Regions from separate parts of the Undibacterium sp. KW1 genome, predicted to be linked through region 2. Evidence: riboswitches for the same ligand, from Rfam matches in the RefSeq annotation. Region 2 holds a riboswitch; the other holds the start of a gene.

Region 1 (8,709 bases), 1.9 Mb from region 2:
ATCGCAAGCAAAAATGCGCCCCACGACCAGCCAGCCACACCATCAGGTGCCGGATAAAAATCTCCTTTACCCGAAGTATTGTCTTTGCCCACCAGCTGTCTGCGGGAAATCATTTGTGGTTCTGGATTTGCTGGAAAGCTGTTCGCACTCATGGGGACAAGATAATTGGTCGGCTTGGAAAGCGAAGTATATCTGAGGTCCCTGCATCTCTTCGAGCAGTTTTTGAGCCAGCCGACAAATGAAATCCTTCACGCAGACAAGATAAGCAAGCAAACTAAGCAAACAAGCTGGCAAATGCCCGTGCCGCCTGTTGCGGCTGCTCTGCCATATACACGCTGCTGATTGCAGCGACCATGCGCGCGCCTTGTGCGAGCAGGGGCTGACAGTTTTCCAAGGTCATGCCACCGATGACCACATTTGGCACAGTAAATTCCCTGACCGCATCTCCAACTATGCTGGCGGGCGTGGTCACTGCATATTTCTTGATACGGGAAGGATAGAAACCACCAAAGGCAATATAACTCGCATCCCCCACGACAGCAGTACGCGCCAGTTCCAGGTCACCATAGCAGGACGCACCCAGTATTTTGTCCGCACCCAGCTTGGCTCGGGCATCGGCCACTGAGATATCCGTGCCACCTACATGCAGGCCATCGGCATCAATATCAAGACAGAGTTGCAGATGGTCGTTGATGATGAAGGGCTTGTTAAAGCGGCGGCAGAGTTCCAGCAAGGCCAGTGCCTGTGTTTTGCGCAATGCATCGCTGGCAGTCTTGTGGCGGTATTGCACAATATTCGCGCCGCCCAGCAGAGCTTGTTCGGTGACTTCAAGCAGCTTCGCCGTATCGTCCCAGTCGGGGGTAACGATGTACAGGCCACTGAGTTGATGCTTGCTTAAATTATTCATGATTTCTTTCTTGTAGTCAGAACTGGCTGACGTGCCGGAATGAGCTGCCCTGCGGCAATCGCATACGCATGTTGCAAGCTCTGCTGGGTATAGCTTTGCGCCTGTTGCAGCGCTACAGGCAAGCTGGCACCAATTGCCAGTTGCCCGGCTATCGCCGACGCCAGGGTGCAACCGCTGCCGTGGAATTCACCAGGCAAACGCGGCCACAACCATTCTTGCGCAGTCTGCCATTGTCCATGCTGGAACCAGATATTTTTAACCTGCGCTTCAGTTGCATGTCCACCCTTGAGCAAGACATCCGCCGCATAGGTTTGCATGAGATTTTCTACCTGTGCCTGTATGTCTATAACCAGTGGTGACAGGCGTTTTAGCTCAGGCAGATTCGGAGTGATCAGGGTTGCGATTTTCAGTAAAGACTCAATCGCCTCTACCGGGTTATCGAGAGACAGACTGTCACCATGACCGCTGCCCAATACAGTATCAACGATGACTTGCAAATCAGGCTCTTGTAGTTTCATCTTCTGGATAAAACTGGCAATCGCCGTCGCATTCTTTTTATGTGCGACGATGCCCAGCTTGACGACCTTGACCGGCATTTTTGCCACCAGGGTCATTGCTTGCTGCAAAATGATTTGCACATCAACGGCATGCACGGCATAGGCATGATCATTGTCTTGCACGGTCAATGCGGTAATCACCGGCAGGGCATGTGCGCCCTGCGCAGCGATGGCTTCTATATCTGCCTGTATGCCAGCACCACCGCTGGGATCATGCCCGGCAAATACCAGCACACAGGGGCGCGTAGTTGTTTTCATCAAACGATCATCAAACGAATATCAGACTATGCGGCCAGCCATAGGAGACGAAGGCGATGCTGCAAACTTGCGCGGCATGCGTCCTGCCAGAAAAGCTTCTCGCCCGGCTTCGACCGCCAGACCCATGGCGCGTGCCATGCGCACCGGGTCTTTGGCGCCTGCGATGGCAGTATTCATCAACACACCATCACAACCGAGCTCCATGGCTATCGCGGCATCTGATGCAGTACCTACGCCAGCATCGACCAGTACCGGCACTTTGGACTGTTCGATAATCAGCGACAGATTCCATGGATTCAATATACCCATGCCTGAACCTATCAATGAAGCCAGCGGCATGATGGCAACGCAGCCTATGTCTTCCAGCATGCGCGCCTGTATAGGATCATCGCTGCAATACACCATGACATCGAAACCATCCTGCACCAAAGTCTTGGCAGCCTTCAGGGTCTCGGGCATATTCGGGAACAGGGTTTTCTCGTCGCCCAGTACCTCCAGCTTGCACAGCTTGTGGCCGCCCAATAATTCACGCCCCAGTTGCAAAGTATACACCGCGTCTTCAGCGTTGTAGCAACCGGCTGAATTTGGCAGTATGGTGTATTTGCTTGGTGGTACTACATCCAGCAAACTAGGTGCATTCGGGTCTTGCCCTATGTTCACACGACGGATCGCTACCGTGATGATATCGGCTCCGCTGGCTTCTGTTGCCAGGCGGGTTTGTTCCAGGTCTTTGTATTTACCGCTACCAACCAGCAAGCGGGAGCGGTAGGTTTTTCCGGCTATGCTTAAGCCTTGAGTGTTTTCTGTGTTCATAAAATTCTTTCAAATTTGTGAAGACCAAGTAATACGTCATAGATTGGACTGCATCCTGTTAGCGCCGTAGGTTGGGCTACGGTTTATCAGCCCAACACTGGGCCTTGAATCAACATGCACGTCATTTGAATGCCGAGTGTTGGGCTGATGAAGCGTAGCCCAAGCTACACTCATCCACCGCCAATCGCCCTCACCACATCAACCTTGTCATCCACTTGCAACTCATGCTCCGCCCACTGCGACTTCGGAATAATCTGCCTGTTCACTGCCACCGCAATCGCCTGCTGTGACAGATTCAATTCAGCAATCAAATCTGCCAGCAGCATGCTCGCTAGTTGCCGCTTCTCTCCATTGAGCTGTATCTCTACCATGGCTATTGTTTCTTATAAATTTCCGCGCCGGATTTGATGAACTCAACTGCCTTGACTTCCATGCCCTGCTTCAAGGCCTGGATTTCGCTGATACCTTGTGCATTGGCATAGTCTCGCACCTCCTGCGTGATTTTCATCGAGCAGAAATGCGGGCCGCACATGGAGCAGAAATGGGCGACCTTGGCAGAATCCTTGGGCAGGGTTTCATCATGGAATTCGCGCGCCTTGTCGGGGTCGAGGCCAATGTTGAACTGGTCTTCCCAGCGGAATTCAAAGCGTGCCTTCGACAAAGCATTGTCACGTATCTGCGCACCGGGATGGCCTTTTGCCAGGTCGGCTGCATGAGCAGCAATCTTGTAAGTGATGATGCCATCCTTGACATCGACCTTGTTAGGCAAACCCAGATGTTCTTTGGGTGTCACATAACACAGCATGGCAGTGCCATACCAGCCTATCTGGGCTGCACCTATGCCGGAAGTGATATGGTCATAGCCAGGGGCGATATCCGTCGTCAAAGGGCCCAGGGTATAGAAAGGCGCTTCATGGCATTGCTCAAGTTGCAGGTCCATGTTTTCTTTGATGAGGTGCATGGGCACATGGCCAGGGCCTTCTATCATGACTTGCACATCATGCTTCCAGGCGATCTGTGTCAGTTCGCCCAGGGTTTTCAATTCACCTAACTGCGCTTCATCATTGGCATCATAGATAGAGCCTGGACGCAGACCGTCACCAAGGCTGAAGGACACATCATAGGCTTTCATGATTTCGCAGATATCTTCAAAATGCTCGTACAGGAAGCTTTCCTTATGATGCGCCAGACACCATTTCGCCATGATGGAACCACCGCGCGAGACGATGCCGGTCAGGCGCTTGGCTGTCATCGGCACATATTGCAGGCGCACGCCGGCATGGATGGTGAAATAATCGACGCCCTGCTCGGCTTGTTCAATGAGCGTATCCCGGAATATTTCCCAGGTCAGGTCTTCTGCCTTGCCATTCACTTTTTCCAGTGCCTGATAGATCGGTACGGTACCGATAGGCACAGGTGAATTGCGGATGATCCATTCGCGGGTTTCGTGGATATGCTTGCCAGTGGAAAGGTCCATGACATTGTCGCCACCCCAACGTATTGCCCAGGTCATTTTTTCGACTTCTTCACCGATGGAAGATGTCACCGCAGAATTGCCGATATTGGCATTGATCTTGACCAGGAAATTACGGCCTATGATCATGGGCTCGATTTCAGGGTGATTGATATTCGCAGGGATAATCGCACGGCCACGGGCGATTTCTGAACGCACGAATTCTGGCGTGATTTCTGCGGGAATTGAAGCGCCAAAAGACTGGCCCGGATGCTGGCGGCCCATGACTTCTGCCAGCTTGCTACCCATAGGGCCTGAGGCTTTCAGGTTTTCCAGATATTCTTTCCTGCGCAGGTTTTCGCGTATCGCGACAAATTCCATTTCCGGCGTGATGATGCCCTGGCGCGCATAGTGCATTTGCGAAACATTTTTGCCTGCCAGTGCACGGCGCGGCAGGCGTTTGAGGTTGAAGCGCAGCTCAGCCAGTTTGGGATCATGCAGGCGGGCGATGCCGTATTCTGATGTTGGGCCTGCCAGTTCTTCAGTATCATTGCGCTCGGCTATCCAGGCACCGCGTACGGATGCCAGGCCAGAGCGGATATCGATTTTTACTTCTGGGTCGGTGTAAGGACCAGAGGTGTCATACACATAGATAGGCGGGTTTTTTTCCGAACCAAACATGGCTGGCGTATCAGACTGCGTGATTTCGCGCATGGGTACGCGGATATCGGGTCGGCTGCCCTGTATATAAGTCTTGCGGGAATTCGGCAGTGGCTGTATGGCTGCCTCATCTACCGTGGCGGTAGCGGACAAGAATTGCGGGTTGGCGTTCATTTTGGCTCCTTTGCTTTGTTGGCATGGAGCCAGCAAAGGAGTTTCCAAAATCAAAATGTGCACGCTGAAAGCGCGTAGCAAGAAGTCTTTGGCAGCTTCCCTTCGCTGGCATTATCCAGATCAGGTTCGAGGGTATTTCTCACCCGCCAACAAGATTGATGGCAGGACCCCTAGCATTTTTTCTTCGGGTTCCAGAAATAAATCCAGAACCGCGACGACGGCAGATTATACGACTTTTTTAAACTCAGGTGCTTTATTTGATGGCGCTGGCCAGTTCTTCATCAGATACCGTTGCCGACGCAGCAGGATTGCCTTCTGGCAGTTTTACCGGTCCATGCACCTCTATCAACTCGACCATGCCAGCCTTGATCGCAGCCGACAGATCATGATCGAGTACGGGCAAGGCTTCTTCATAGGCGATCAATAATCTGCTGACACCATAGGCGCGGTTGCGGCCATTGAGCTTACCCAGATATAAGGCCATGTCGGCAATTTGCAGGGCTTTTTCCCAACTGCAGATGGCTTCTGGCAAACCGGAAAATGGCAGGCTGATGAAACCGGCAGTCAGGGTGACAGGAACACTGGCACCATCAGCCTGAATGTCTTCTTCACCTATGCTGCGCAAGATGCGTTCAACCAGTCCCTTGAGTTGTGCGGGATTGGAACGTGGTGAATAAATCAGGAATTCTTCACCACCCCAGCGCAACACCATGTCACTGTCACGCACGGTACTGCGTAAGCGGCGTGCCACTTCTATCAATACCGCGTCGCCAGTGGCATGACCAAAGCTGTCATTGATATTCTTGAAGTGGTCGATGTCCATGAGTATCAGGCAGTCAGGATTATCAAGCGCATCTTCACGCCTTTCACCTTCAGGCAAGATGGCCCTGCCCTTCATCATATCGACAAAAGAGCGGCGGTTATACAAACCTGTGAGGGGATCACGCACCGCATGGAATTCGAGTTGCTCATTGACTTCACGCAGTTTTTCATTGGTCTTGCGAACTCGCCGGTACAGGAAGAAAACCACCATCCCCGCCATCACCATGATGACTGCAGCCAACATCAGCACCAGTTGTTGCAACTGACGGTTTTTGATATCGGCATCCTTGAGCTGGTTTTCACGCGCCAGCAATTCAATTTGTTTTTGCCTTTGCTGGGCATTGAATTGCTCTTGCAAAGTGGCTACGGCACGTGCCCGGTCAGAGCGGAATAATTCATCGCTGAGTTTTTGCTGCTCGCGCACCGTCGCCAGCGCCTCTTTATACATATCGGCGGCTTCATACATATTGCCGATTTCACTGAGCAGGTTTTCCACATCCGACTTGGAGCCGGTTTCCATGAAAAACTTCTTGGCTTCATTGATGTAGCCTATGCCCTGGGCGAATTTCTTTTGCCCTGCCAGTGCAAACCCGATATTTGCCTTGGCAATAGCGATCGCAAAAGGATCATTCACGGCCTGGGCTTTTTCCAGTGAGAACCTGGCGGCGCGTTCAGCCTCAGTAAATTTGCGCACATGCAGGTAATAATCGGCAATATTGCCGAGTGCTGTGGCGGCTACGGCAGGCATGCCGGCATCGGTGGCTATCTGCAAGACGGTCTTGTAGGCCTCGAGTGCTTCATCATGACGCCCCAGGTCTATCAGGGCCAGGCCACGTGTCATTTGCAGCGAAGAAGTGATTTTGGGCGAGTCTATGCCGGGCAACATTGCCAGGGCCTCATTGGTGGTTTCCAGCGCCTTCTCTGCATTATGCATATTCAGGTAGAGTCTGGCAATGGATTCCATGCGGTACAGTTTGGCCTGGGCACTGCGGCGCGGTATCTGGTCAGCCAGCTTCAGTGCTTCAAGAAAATAAGGCAGGGATTTATCAAAATTGCCTATCGCCAGTTGCACCATGCCAAAGGCGATATTCAGGCGCATCTGCACTTCAGCATTTTTTGAATCACGCAGGCTTTGCTGTATATCATTGAGCTTCACCAGCGCCATGGCGAATTTGCCCTGATCCAGCATCTGAAAGGCTTCGCCTATCAGCGCCATATTGATCATGTCATTGTCTTTTTGTGCCCTTGCCAGTTGCAGCAACTCTGCGTTGGCGGCATCAGCCTCCTTGATTTTGCCTGCGTCATACAAGATACCTATCAATGTCTTCAAGACTTCGGCACGCAAGGCGTAATTGGCATCTTTGCCCAATTTGTCCTTGTATTCCTGCAACTGTTTAAGGGCTGCAGTATTGTCGCGATCAGATAAAGAATGTATTGCTTCTATCTCAGAAAAATCAGGCCTGGTCTGGGCATATGCAGTACTGTTCATGCATAGCAAGGCAATAACCAGCAAACCCGGCATCAGCCTGGTTTGCCATTTAGGTAGTTGAAGCTGCGACATGCAAGCCCTCATTGTTCTGTCCGTATCTCTGTTCAATTTTTTATCAGGCTGGCGCTATTCTGCCCCGCTTTTATTTACCTGTCTGGTCCAGGAATACGCTGCCCACTTGCGACAATATTTCATCTTCGAGTTGCTGCGCCGGTATAGGTTTGCTCAGGTAAAAACCTTGCAGGATATCGCAGGACTGGGTGCGTAAAAACTCCAGTTGTTCGCGGGTTTCTACCCCTTCTGCCACCACTTCCAGCCTAAGGCTATGTGCCAGCGCGATGATGCCGGTGACGATGGCGGCATCGTCGGCGTCACCAGGAACGTCACGCACGAAGGACCTGTCTATCTTGATGATATCCACTGGGAAGCGTTTAAGATAAGACAAAGATGAATAGCCAGTGCCAAAGTCATCAATGGTCAGCCTGACGCCCAGGCTGCGCAAGCGGTCCAGTATCGCCAGGGTATCCTGTGCATGTTCCATCAGCGTGCTTTCGGTGATTTCCAGTTCCAGCATTTTCGCTGGCAGGCCGGTATCAAACAAGACCTGCTCCACAGTATTGGCAAAATCTTTTTGCAGTAACTGGCTGACAGACAGGTTCACGGCAACCCGCAGATGCCCCATGCCCTTGTCCATCCAGTTGCGCATCTGGGCGCAGGCGGTACGCAGCACCCATTCGCCAAGTGCAATGATGAGACCGGTTTCTTCTGCCATGGGGATAAATTCCAATGGCGACACCATGCCACGGGTAGGATGGAACCAGCGCACCAGTGCCTCGGCACCGATGATTTCACCATTATCCATGCGTGCCTGGGGCTGGTAAAACACCGCCAGCTCATTACGCTCCAATGCGCGGCGCAGGTCGTTCTCCAGACGTACCCGTTCAGAAATCGAATGTTCCATCGCTGCTTCAAAAAACTGGAAGTCAGTATTGGTTTTCTTGGCGCGGTACATGGCTGTGTCTGCATGTTTGACCAGGGTGCCTACGTCCATGCCATCGCTGGGATAGACAGAAATGCCGATGCTGGCGGTCACAAAAATATCATGGCTATCAATCTGGAAAGGCTTGGCCAGGGTGCGGCAAATATTTTGCGCCGCCGATGCGGCAGCAGCAGGGTCGGCCAGTTCACTGAGTATCACCGTGAACTCATCACCACCCAGGCGTGCCACGCAATCGGCATTGCGCACACTGCGGCGTATGCGCTGGGCCACGGCAATCAGCAGGCGGTCACCGACATCGTGGCCGAGCGTATCATTGACGTTCTTGAATCTGTCCAGGTCAAGGAAAAGTATTGCCACCGACTCGACATTTTCCTTGGCCATGGCCAACCTGCGACCGAGTTGATCGAGGAACTGCGTGCGGTTGGGCAAGCCAGTCAGCACATCGTTGAAGGCAAGGTGACGTATGCGTTTTTCTGCCTGGTTGGCTTCTATGATGCGGCGCACACGTTGCGACAATACGGCGAAATGGATAGGCTTGGGGATATAGTCGCAGGCACCGGCAGCAAAGGCTCTCTC
Region 2 (8,709 bases):
CTCATCGGGTGGTTTTTATTTGGACAAAAACTTGATATGCCTGCCCTGATTGGTATCGCCTTCATCATGGCTGGTGTGATTATCATGAATGTATTTTCCAGGGCTGCCGCGCATTAAGTGGCGCAGCCTCTGGTCTGTGGGGTGATGCAGTGTGACTCAGGTGCGCTGCCAGTGCATGACCCAGTTCTCCTGCCAGCTTTGTCCCTGGTCGCGTGAGATGGTCTGGTACCAGCGGCAGGAATTGCTGGTGATCTGGTCCCAGACACCACGTACCAGTATGGCTTGTTCGCCGTCCTTGTCTTCGGATTCCCAGGTGCCTATGCCATTGACGAAGCTGCCCAGGGATGGTGGTGGGGTCAATATGCCATTATTTCCATTGACCCAGTAGTCAGCCCATAACTTGCGTTCTGTATCGAGCAACCTCAGGCCCATGCCGCTGAAATTGCGAGCCGGAATGCGCAGCTCTTCTATGCTGGCGACGCCACCAAGTATTTCAATAACGCTGGCTTCGCCTTCAAAGATATCCCATTCCTTGTCTTTCAGGCGGCGGTGTTTGATTTTCCAGGTACCAGACAAGAAGTGGAAGTCTCCGGGTTTGCCTGTTGCAGCAGGAGCAACTGGAGATGATATGGCCGCTGTTGTTTGTATTGCCGTTGTTGATGCGGCAAGCCCTGCAGCCAGTTGTAGCAAACTGCGGCGTTTCAGGTCAGATGGGTCTGTCAGTTCGTTTTCGTGTTTGGCGATGGTGTTCATAGGGCGTCCTTGCTTATTGATCAGGGGGAGTGTGTTGCTGTCATTCATACTGCTGGCAACGAGTAAAGCTTAAATCACTAATAGGCTATTATTTGTCCTAATACTTTGCCCTTATTATTTACCCTAGTTGTTTGCCATGATGCATGCTTGCCCTTTAATGATTGTGTAATTGACACAGACTGTGTCATTCATGCTTTTGAGGGGGAAATTTCTCTGAAAGACTGCTAAGGTAAATTGCAGCCCGATTTGACAGCGTCTGTGTATGACGCGAGCCTGTTTTTTTTGCCGGGTAGGGGCTTATGCCTTATCATGCTGGACCTTATGTTAGTGCACGATGAATGAAAGCCATGAAAAAGAAAACTGCCAGTATCGCCCCTGCGGATAAGTCGGAAAAGCATGAAATACGCCCTGGCCAGTCGTTGGAGTTGCTCAAGGAACTGCACATCCTCACGCGTGATGGCAAGATGAATCAGGATAGCCGCCGCAAGCTCAAGCAGGTTTATCATCTGTATCAGTTCATAGAACCGCTATTGCAGAAATTGCAGCAAGACCATGCTGATATCAGCCTGGTGGATCATGGTGCGGGCAAGTCTTATCTGGGCTTCATTCTGTACGACCTGTTCTTCAAGTCAGAACAAGCACAAAGCAAGGCCAGGATTTATGGCATAGAGACACGTGATGAACTGGTGCAGCGCTCCACCGAGCTGGCGCAACGTCTGGATTTTCCTGGCATGTCTTTTTTGAATTTATCTGTTGCCGATTCGATTACTTCATCTGCCTTGCCAGAAAAAATCGATATCGTCACTGCCTTGCATGCCTGTGATACAGCGACAGATGATGCGATACAGTTTGCCCTCAAGAAAAAAGCCCAGTTCATGGTTCTGGTACCTTGTTGCCAGGCAGAAGTCGCAGCTGAGTTGCGTAAGTCCAAGGGCGATGCGGTAAAAAATAACCCTTTGTCAGAAATGTGGCGCCACCCTATCCATACGCGTGAATTTGGCAGCCAGATCACCAATGTGCTGCGTTGTTTGCAACTGGAAGCGCATGGATATCAGGTCAGGGTCACAGAACTGGTAGGATGGGAACATTCGATGAAAAACGAACTCATCGTGGCAGAATACAAGGGCTTGCCAGCCAAACGACCTGCAGAACGTCTGGCCGAAGTGCTGAAGACCACAGGACTGGAAGCAATGCAGAGAAGATTTTTTGTGCAGCCCTGAGATTTGTGGTGCACTGACCACCGCAGTTTGACATGGTCACTGTATGGTCATAAAAAATGATTAATATCATTTATGCTTATTCTGTAATTCATCTGGTTTTTTCTGTACGTTTTTTTGATTGTCATATTCACATTCAGTAAAGGATAGAAAGCATGCTGGCCGCCGTTGATCTGGGTTCCAACAGTTTTCGCATGCACATTGCCCGGCATGAAGGCGATGTCATCAAAGTCATCAAAAGCGCGCGCGACCCGATACGTCTTGCAGCAGGCCTGGATAAAAACGGCAATCTGACGCCAGAGGCCATGCAAAAAGCGATTAACTGCCTGGCGCGCTTTCGTGAAATCCTGAATGCCTATCCGGTAGAAAACTTGCGGGTAGTCGCCACCAACACCATACGCATCGCAAAAAATGCGGCGCAATTATTGCCACTGGCAGAGGCCGCCATAGGCTGTCCTATCGAGGTTATTTCAGGTGAAGAAGAGGGGCGTCTGATTTATATCGGCGTATCAAATGCGGTGGCGATACCTGGTGAGCGTCGTTTGGTGCTGGATATCGGTGGTGGTTCAACTGAAGTGATACTTGGCCATGGTCATGAGATACTCAGAGTGGAATCCTTCAGCATAGGGACAGTCAAGCACAGCGCCAGCTTCTTCCCGGATGGGCGTTTGACGGATGCCGCATTTGATGCCGCCATCCTGTCAGCCCGCTCGATGTTTGAAGATGCCGCACCACCTTATCAGCCACAACACTGGCGCAAGGCTTATGGCTCATCAGGTACCATGCGGGCGATTTCTGATGCGATCAGCAAAGGTGGGCTCGGCGATGGCACCTTGACCTTGAAAAGCCTGAATGCACTTAAACAATATTGTGTGCAATGCGGGCAGATAGATCAACTGGAGTTAAGTGGCATCAAACCAGAACGTGTTGCCATGGTAGTAGGTGGGCTGGCCATACTGATAGGCCTCATGACAGAATTTAATATCAGTGTCCTGCTGCCCATAGAAGCCGGATTGCGCATGGGTGTGATGTGGGATTTGTATTTGCGCGCCACCAAGCGTGACCGCCGTGAAGTTGCAGTACAGTCTTTTGCCAATTTGTTCCGTACCGATATGTCGCGGGCGAACCGGGTGGCGGACATGGTGAAGTCCTTGTATCTGCAATTGAAACCTGCTGGCGACACCTATGTGCGCTTATTGCAATGGAGTGCGACCCTGCATGAAGTCGGCATGGCGATCTCGCATACCGGTTATCATAAGCATGGCGCTTACATGATAGAGAATGCCGACATGGCAGGCTTTACTACGCGAGAGCAGCGGGTGATGAGCAAGCTTATCCTCAGTCAGAAAGGCAATCTGCGCAAGGTTGGTGATGGCCTGGCTGACCAGGATTTTGCCAAGGCGGTGCTGGCATTGCGTCTGGCAGTGATGCTCATGCATTCACGCGCAGAAATTGATTTTGAAGATGTGCGCCTGAAAATGAAGGGCAGGGTTGAGCTTGAGATGAAACGCGACTGGGTCAGTGTCCACCCCACAGTCGCTTACTGGCTGCAAAAAGAAATTGAAGCCTGGCGTGAGATAGGCATAGATTTTCTGGTCAGGGCGAACGTGTAATTTTCCTGCGTACTGCTTACCACTCCTTGCCTCACGAATTGTATCTGGCAAGCTGGGGTAAGCAAATGCAATCAAATGCAATCCGCCACCATGATGGACCTGAACACGCGACCCAGGCGCTTGCCTGATTTGTTATAGGCCTCGAAAAGTATCGTGCCACCAAATTTGTTGGCTTTACTGCCTGCACCACCGACCATATCGTAATAATGCACCTTGCTCACTTCCTTTAGGGGGAATGAAACGAGCGGCTTTTGTCCGGCATACGGGTCCTGCTGCAATTTATGGATATGAATGAGGGCGGTCTCTGCTTCATTGAGCTTGCCAAAGGCCGCTGAGTACGGATCTGTCTCATAGTCCATTGCAGGTGATATCAGATATTCTTTCATCTTGATGTCTTGATTGGCGGGTTTGCCGTCAATTTTCCCTGCCAGCTTGCCATCTGCCAGCTTGTCTATCTGTATTTCAAACTGGTGCTTGCCATTCCCAAAGTCGGAAAAATTGGCGCGGCATTTCAATACTTCTTCCGCGCTTGCAAGACTGGCGAGCAGACTGCCTGCGATCACAAAAATATACTTGAAGGTATTCATCATGTCCTTACTCATAGGTTTGCCTGAATGCGGGCTATAAGGATGACATATTCTCTATCTAATGCCACGTATAGACTGAAAAGTATTAAATGGCAGTACTGCGGGCAATAAAAAAGCGATGCCAGATAAGCTGGCATCGCTTTTTGAATGGATCGGGCAGTATCAGAAATCAAATTGCGCTGACACTTTATAAGTGCGCGGCGCCCCAGGGAATAAATAACCACCCAGGGATTGTGTCACATCGCGCCAGTAAAACTTGTCCAGTGCATTATCGATGTTAAAACGCAGGGTGGCGGCGGTATTGCCGATTTGCGTCGCATAGCGTGCGCCCAGATTGACGACGTGATAGCCAGGCACGGTAACGCTATTGTCCGGACTGAAGGCCTTGCTGCTGGCGTATTGCCAGCTCGCATTCACATTCAAACCCTTGACTTCAGCTATCGCATAATCTGCATAGACTGTCGATTTGAAGCGCGGCACATTCATGACACGCTTGTCATCGAGGCTGCTGATGCCGGTGTTTTGCTGTTTGGCGTCCAGTGCAGTGATGCTTGCACCCAGATTCAGTTGCGATGTCAGCTTGCCCTGGGCAGAGAGCTCCAAACCAGTATGCAGTGCCTCACCATTGCTGACATAGGTATTGCTGCTATTGGTATATTCCAGTGGCTTCTTGATGCGGAAGATGGCTGCAGACAGGCTCAGATCGCGTTGCACATCGGCCTTCACACCAAATTCAATTTGTGTGGATTTGCCGGGGTTCAGCATCTGGCTGGCATTGCTGGTGCCGAATGGCGCGATGCCGCCGTGTTCCAGCCCCTGGGCAAAGCTGCCATATACAGAAATTTGTTGTGCTGGCTTGAAAACCAGTGCTGCCGTCGAGAGGAATTTGTTCTGGTCATAGCCAGGATTATCAAGCTGGGTGCGCGAGGTATTCAGATGACGCAGGCCCAGATGCAGTTTCAGATTGTCTTGCAGACTGATAATGTCCTGTACAAATGCGGACCATTCCTTGTCAGTACGACGCAGCAAAACCGGGCCGGTTTTATTTGCAGATGGCATTACGCTGACAGGGTGGAACAAATTACTGCTGCCCGCATAGTCATACACATAATCACCAAAATAATCTTTACGCTGTGAATTGCTGAGGCCAACAGCCAGCTCGTGCTGCATGCCACCCACATTGAGTTTGCCATTCAACAGGGCTTGTGTGCCCCACAGTGATTTGGATTCATTCACGCTTTGGTAATCATACACATCATAGCCGCCATTCGCGCAATAGCCTGGATACAGATTGGCTGCGCCACAACCATAAGGGAAGGCGGTATAGTCATCTCGCTTGAATTCATGTTTGTTGGCAGAGACACTGGCGCGCCAGTCAGCATTGATCTGATACTCAAAACGCATGCCCAGATTGCTGTTGCGGGTATCTACCGGTCTTGCCCACGGCTGAGCATTGAGCATCAGGTCAGCAGGGACACCACGTGGTAAATCAGTGCCATTAAATAATTGAAAACCTGGTACCGACAATTGCGATTTGTGCTGGTAGTCAGCATCGATTTGCAACAGGGCTTGTGGTGTGATGTGCCAGTCAAATGCAGCAGAAACGAACTGGCGGTTACCGTCAGCCCCTTTGACATAAGAGCGTAGGCGCTCGCCCGCTGCATTGATGCGGAAGCCAAATTGCTTGTCGCTGGAATTGTCACTGATGTCCGCTGCGCCATATACAGTGCCACGCTCGCTGATTTCAAATGTGGCAGAGCGAACGGCATAGCTGGCAGGGCGCTTGGTCACATAATTGATGATGCCACCTGGCGTGCCAAAGCCAGCCTGGAAGCCAGCTATTCCCTTGAGTATTTCTACACGTTCCTTGTTTTCCAATGGAATGGAAGCGTCACCGGGAATGGCAAAGCCGTCTTTGCGGTAGCTGCTGGAATTATCCAGGGCAAAACCACGTATGGAGAATTGCTCGGCATAGCCAATGGCGTTATACGCATCATTGACACTGGCGTCATATTTCATCGCATCGGTAGTCTGGCGTATGCGCAGGTCTTGCATCTGTGCCGTGCTAAAGGCATTGACTGAGTTAGGCGTATCCAGCAGTGCCGCATCAATAAAACCGGTGACTTTGCTGCGCTCTACCTTGTTTTCTGTGCCTTTGCTGCCAGTGATGGTCACTTCAGGCAGGGATTTGTCGTTTCCTGCGTTGCTCTGGGCATACGCAGATGACAGCAACAGGCAAGCCTGGGCAATCGAGAAGGCAATGGCGGTGGGGCGTAAAAAGTATGGGCGTACAGTAAAATCAGACATGATGTGCTCTTGGTTTGCTTTTTAATGCGTTGTGGATGACAGCGCGGGAGCAAACAAAGAAGCAGGAGGGGCCGGGACTTTGCGCTTCCCTTCGCTGGCATTATCCAGATCAGGTATAAGGGACTCTCTCACCCGGAAATGTTATTTCCAGGACCCCTAGCGTAGGCCGCAGTTTAACACGAAACCATTTATATAGCCTTTTTGCGGCAATTGGCGCTTAGCTGCCTTGTTTTGCTTCTATTTTGACAGTGCGGAAATTGCGCCACAAACCTTCTGCCGAATAGACAAACAGTGCTGCCCAAATGGCGATAAAGCCCGCCAGTTTATTGTGGTCGAAAGGTTCATGATATAGCCAGACGCCGAGCAATAACTGCACCAGCGGCGAGATGTATTGCAGCAATCCCAGTGTCGTCATCGGTATGCGCCTGGCGCCAGCAGCAAACAATAATAAGGGAATGGCAGTGATAGGGCCACTGATGAGCAGCAGCATTTTGATGTCCACGCTGCTGGCGACGAAGCTGTTTTGTCCTTGCAAAGTCATCCAGCATAGCCAGCCAAAGGCAAATGGGAAGAGCAGGGCGGTTTCCAATGACAAGCCTTCCAGTGCGCCCAGGGCAGAAGTCTTGCGCAGCAAGCCGTAAGTGCCAAAAGTTGCTGCCAGCACCAGGCCTATCCATGGCAGATGGCCTGTCTGTATGGTCAGCCAGGCAACGCCAACAGCAGCTAGCGCTACTGACAGCCATTGACCTGGACGCAGTTTCTCACGCAGCAAGACTGAGCCTATGAGGATATTGACGAGAGGCGTGATGAAATAACCCAGGCTGGCATCAACGATATGACCATGATTGACAGCCCAGATATACACAAACCAGTTGGCCGATAAAAGTACTGCGCTAAGTGCAAAGCCGCCTATCAGTTTTGGTTGCCTGACGGCTGTGCTGACCCAGGCCCATTGCTTGCGCCAGGTCAGCACACCAACCAGGAATAGCAATGACCATAGCATGCGGTTCAGCAGGATTTCCAGCGCAGGGACGTCGTGCAGGGTCTTGAAATAAATAGGGAACAGGCCCCAGAGGAAATACGCGGAGCCTGCAAACAAAATACCTTGGCGCATGAGTAGCAATCAATCTGTAAGGCTTGCGGCAGCAAGCGAGACAAACATTATCGCTTGAATAGAAATTGTTTGCTGCCAGCGCCTATTTGCTTCTTGCTGTGGCCAGGTGTTTGCATAGTGCTTCTGTACCATCGAGTATGCGTGGCCCGGCGCGATTCAGCCAGTCACCTTTGACTGTGTAGAAGTTGTTTTTCTTTACGGCTGTCAGTATCGGGTATTGCTTCCAGTCTGCCATGCTGTCGATATTTTCACCGCTGCTGAAGATGACATCAGGGTTCGCCGCCAGCACTGCTTCATTGGTGATGGTGGAGCTTAACTCTTTGAGCTGGCCAAACACATTTTTGCCGCCGCACAGACGTATGGAGTCAGACACCATATGCGTGTCATTGATGGTCATTAAAGGCCTGCGTATCATTTGATAATACACGCTGACCGGCGCTGCCCCTGCTGGCAATTGATAAGTCTTGCGCAGATTGTCGAGACGCTGCCTGAATTTTTGGGCATTGGCTTTACCAGTACTTTCAGTGCCAGCCAGTGTCGCCAGTCTTTCTATCGAAGTTGCCACCATTTCAAAATTATGGGGCTCACTTTCAAACACTGTAATGTGGTTGCTGCGCAATTTATTGGCCAGGATTTTTGCATTACCCGTACCCCAGACGATGACCAGATCTGGCTTGAGGGAGAGCAGACGCTCCAGGTCCAGTGCAAAAATATTACCTATCGATGGCAGTTTTTTCGCAGCCTCGGGATAGTCACTGTAATCAGTCACTGCGATGATGTTATTTGCCGCGCCTGCCTCGAACAGCATCTCAGTGATATGCGGTGCCAGGCTGACGACGCGTTGCGCAGGTTTTTCTAGCGTGACTGGGCGTTGTGCATCATCCAGTACCGTGATGGCAGCATACGAACTGGTTGATGCAAGACTCCCAGTCAGGCAGGCTGCAAGTGCAAGGCTGCCTGTTAGCAATTGAAAACGACGCATCAGATTTCCAGATTGTCGATCAGGCGTGTGCCACCCAGTTTGGCGGCAGCGACTACCACCAGCGGTGATTGCTGGGCGAGATCGCCAGCAGATGGTGGTTGCAAGTCGGCGCGTTTGCGTATCGAGATGTAATCCG

The links. Region 2 has a riboswitch for thiamine pyrophosphate ahead of UNDKW_RS15260 (TonB-dependent siderophore receptor). Riboswitches for the same ligand answer to the same signal wherever they lie in the genome.
Region 1: another riboswitch for thiamine pyrophosphate. It lies ahead of thiC (phosphomethylpyrimidine synthase ThiC); the one in region 2 lies ahead of UNDKW_RS15260 (TonB-dependent siderophore receptor).

The regions. Positions count from the first base shown of each region.
Region 1 is NZ_AP018439.1:5,329,246-5,337,954, forward strand. It holds gene UNDKW_RS23960 (DUF2628 domain-containing protein) at 1-152, opposite strand, end outside; gene thiE (thiamine phosphate synthase) at 275-907, opposite strand; gene UNDKW_RS23970 (hydroxymethylpyrimidine/phosphomethylpyrimidine kinase) at 904-1,722, opposite strand; gene UNDKW_RS23975 (thiazole synthase) at 1,744-2,535, opposite strand; gene thiS (sulfur carrier protein ThiS) at 2,706-2,906, opposite strand; gene thiC (phosphomethylpyrimidine synthase ThiC) at 2,909-4,822, opposite strand; TPP riboswitch at 4,903-5,004, opposite strand; gene UNDKW_RS23990 (tetratricopeptide repeat-containing diguanylate cyclase) at 5,076-7,205, opposite strand; gene UNDKW_RS23995 (EAL domain-containing protein) at 7,276-8,709, opposite strand, start outside.
Region 2 is NZ_AP018439.1:3,382,818-3,391,526, reverse strand. It holds gene UNDKW_RS15285 (SMR family transporter) at 1-117, shown strand, start outside; gene UNDKW_RS15280 (hypothetical protein) at 157-753, opposite strand; gene UNDKW_RS15275 (SAM-dependent methyltransferase) at 1,101-1,973, shown strand; gene UNDKW_RS15270 (Ppx/GppA phosphatase family protein) at 2,126-3,583, shown strand; gene UNDKW_RS15265 (hypothetical protein) at 3,655-4,170, opposite strand; gene UNDKW_RS15260 (TonB-dependent siderophore receptor) at 4,333-6,477, opposite strand; TPP riboswitch at 6,547-6,645, opposite strand; gene rarD (EamA family transporter RarD) at 6,695-7,591, opposite strand; gene UNDKW_RS15250 (cobalamin-binding protein) at 7,674-8,573, opposite strand; gene panC (pantoate--beta-alanine ligase) at 8,573-8,709, opposite strand, start outside.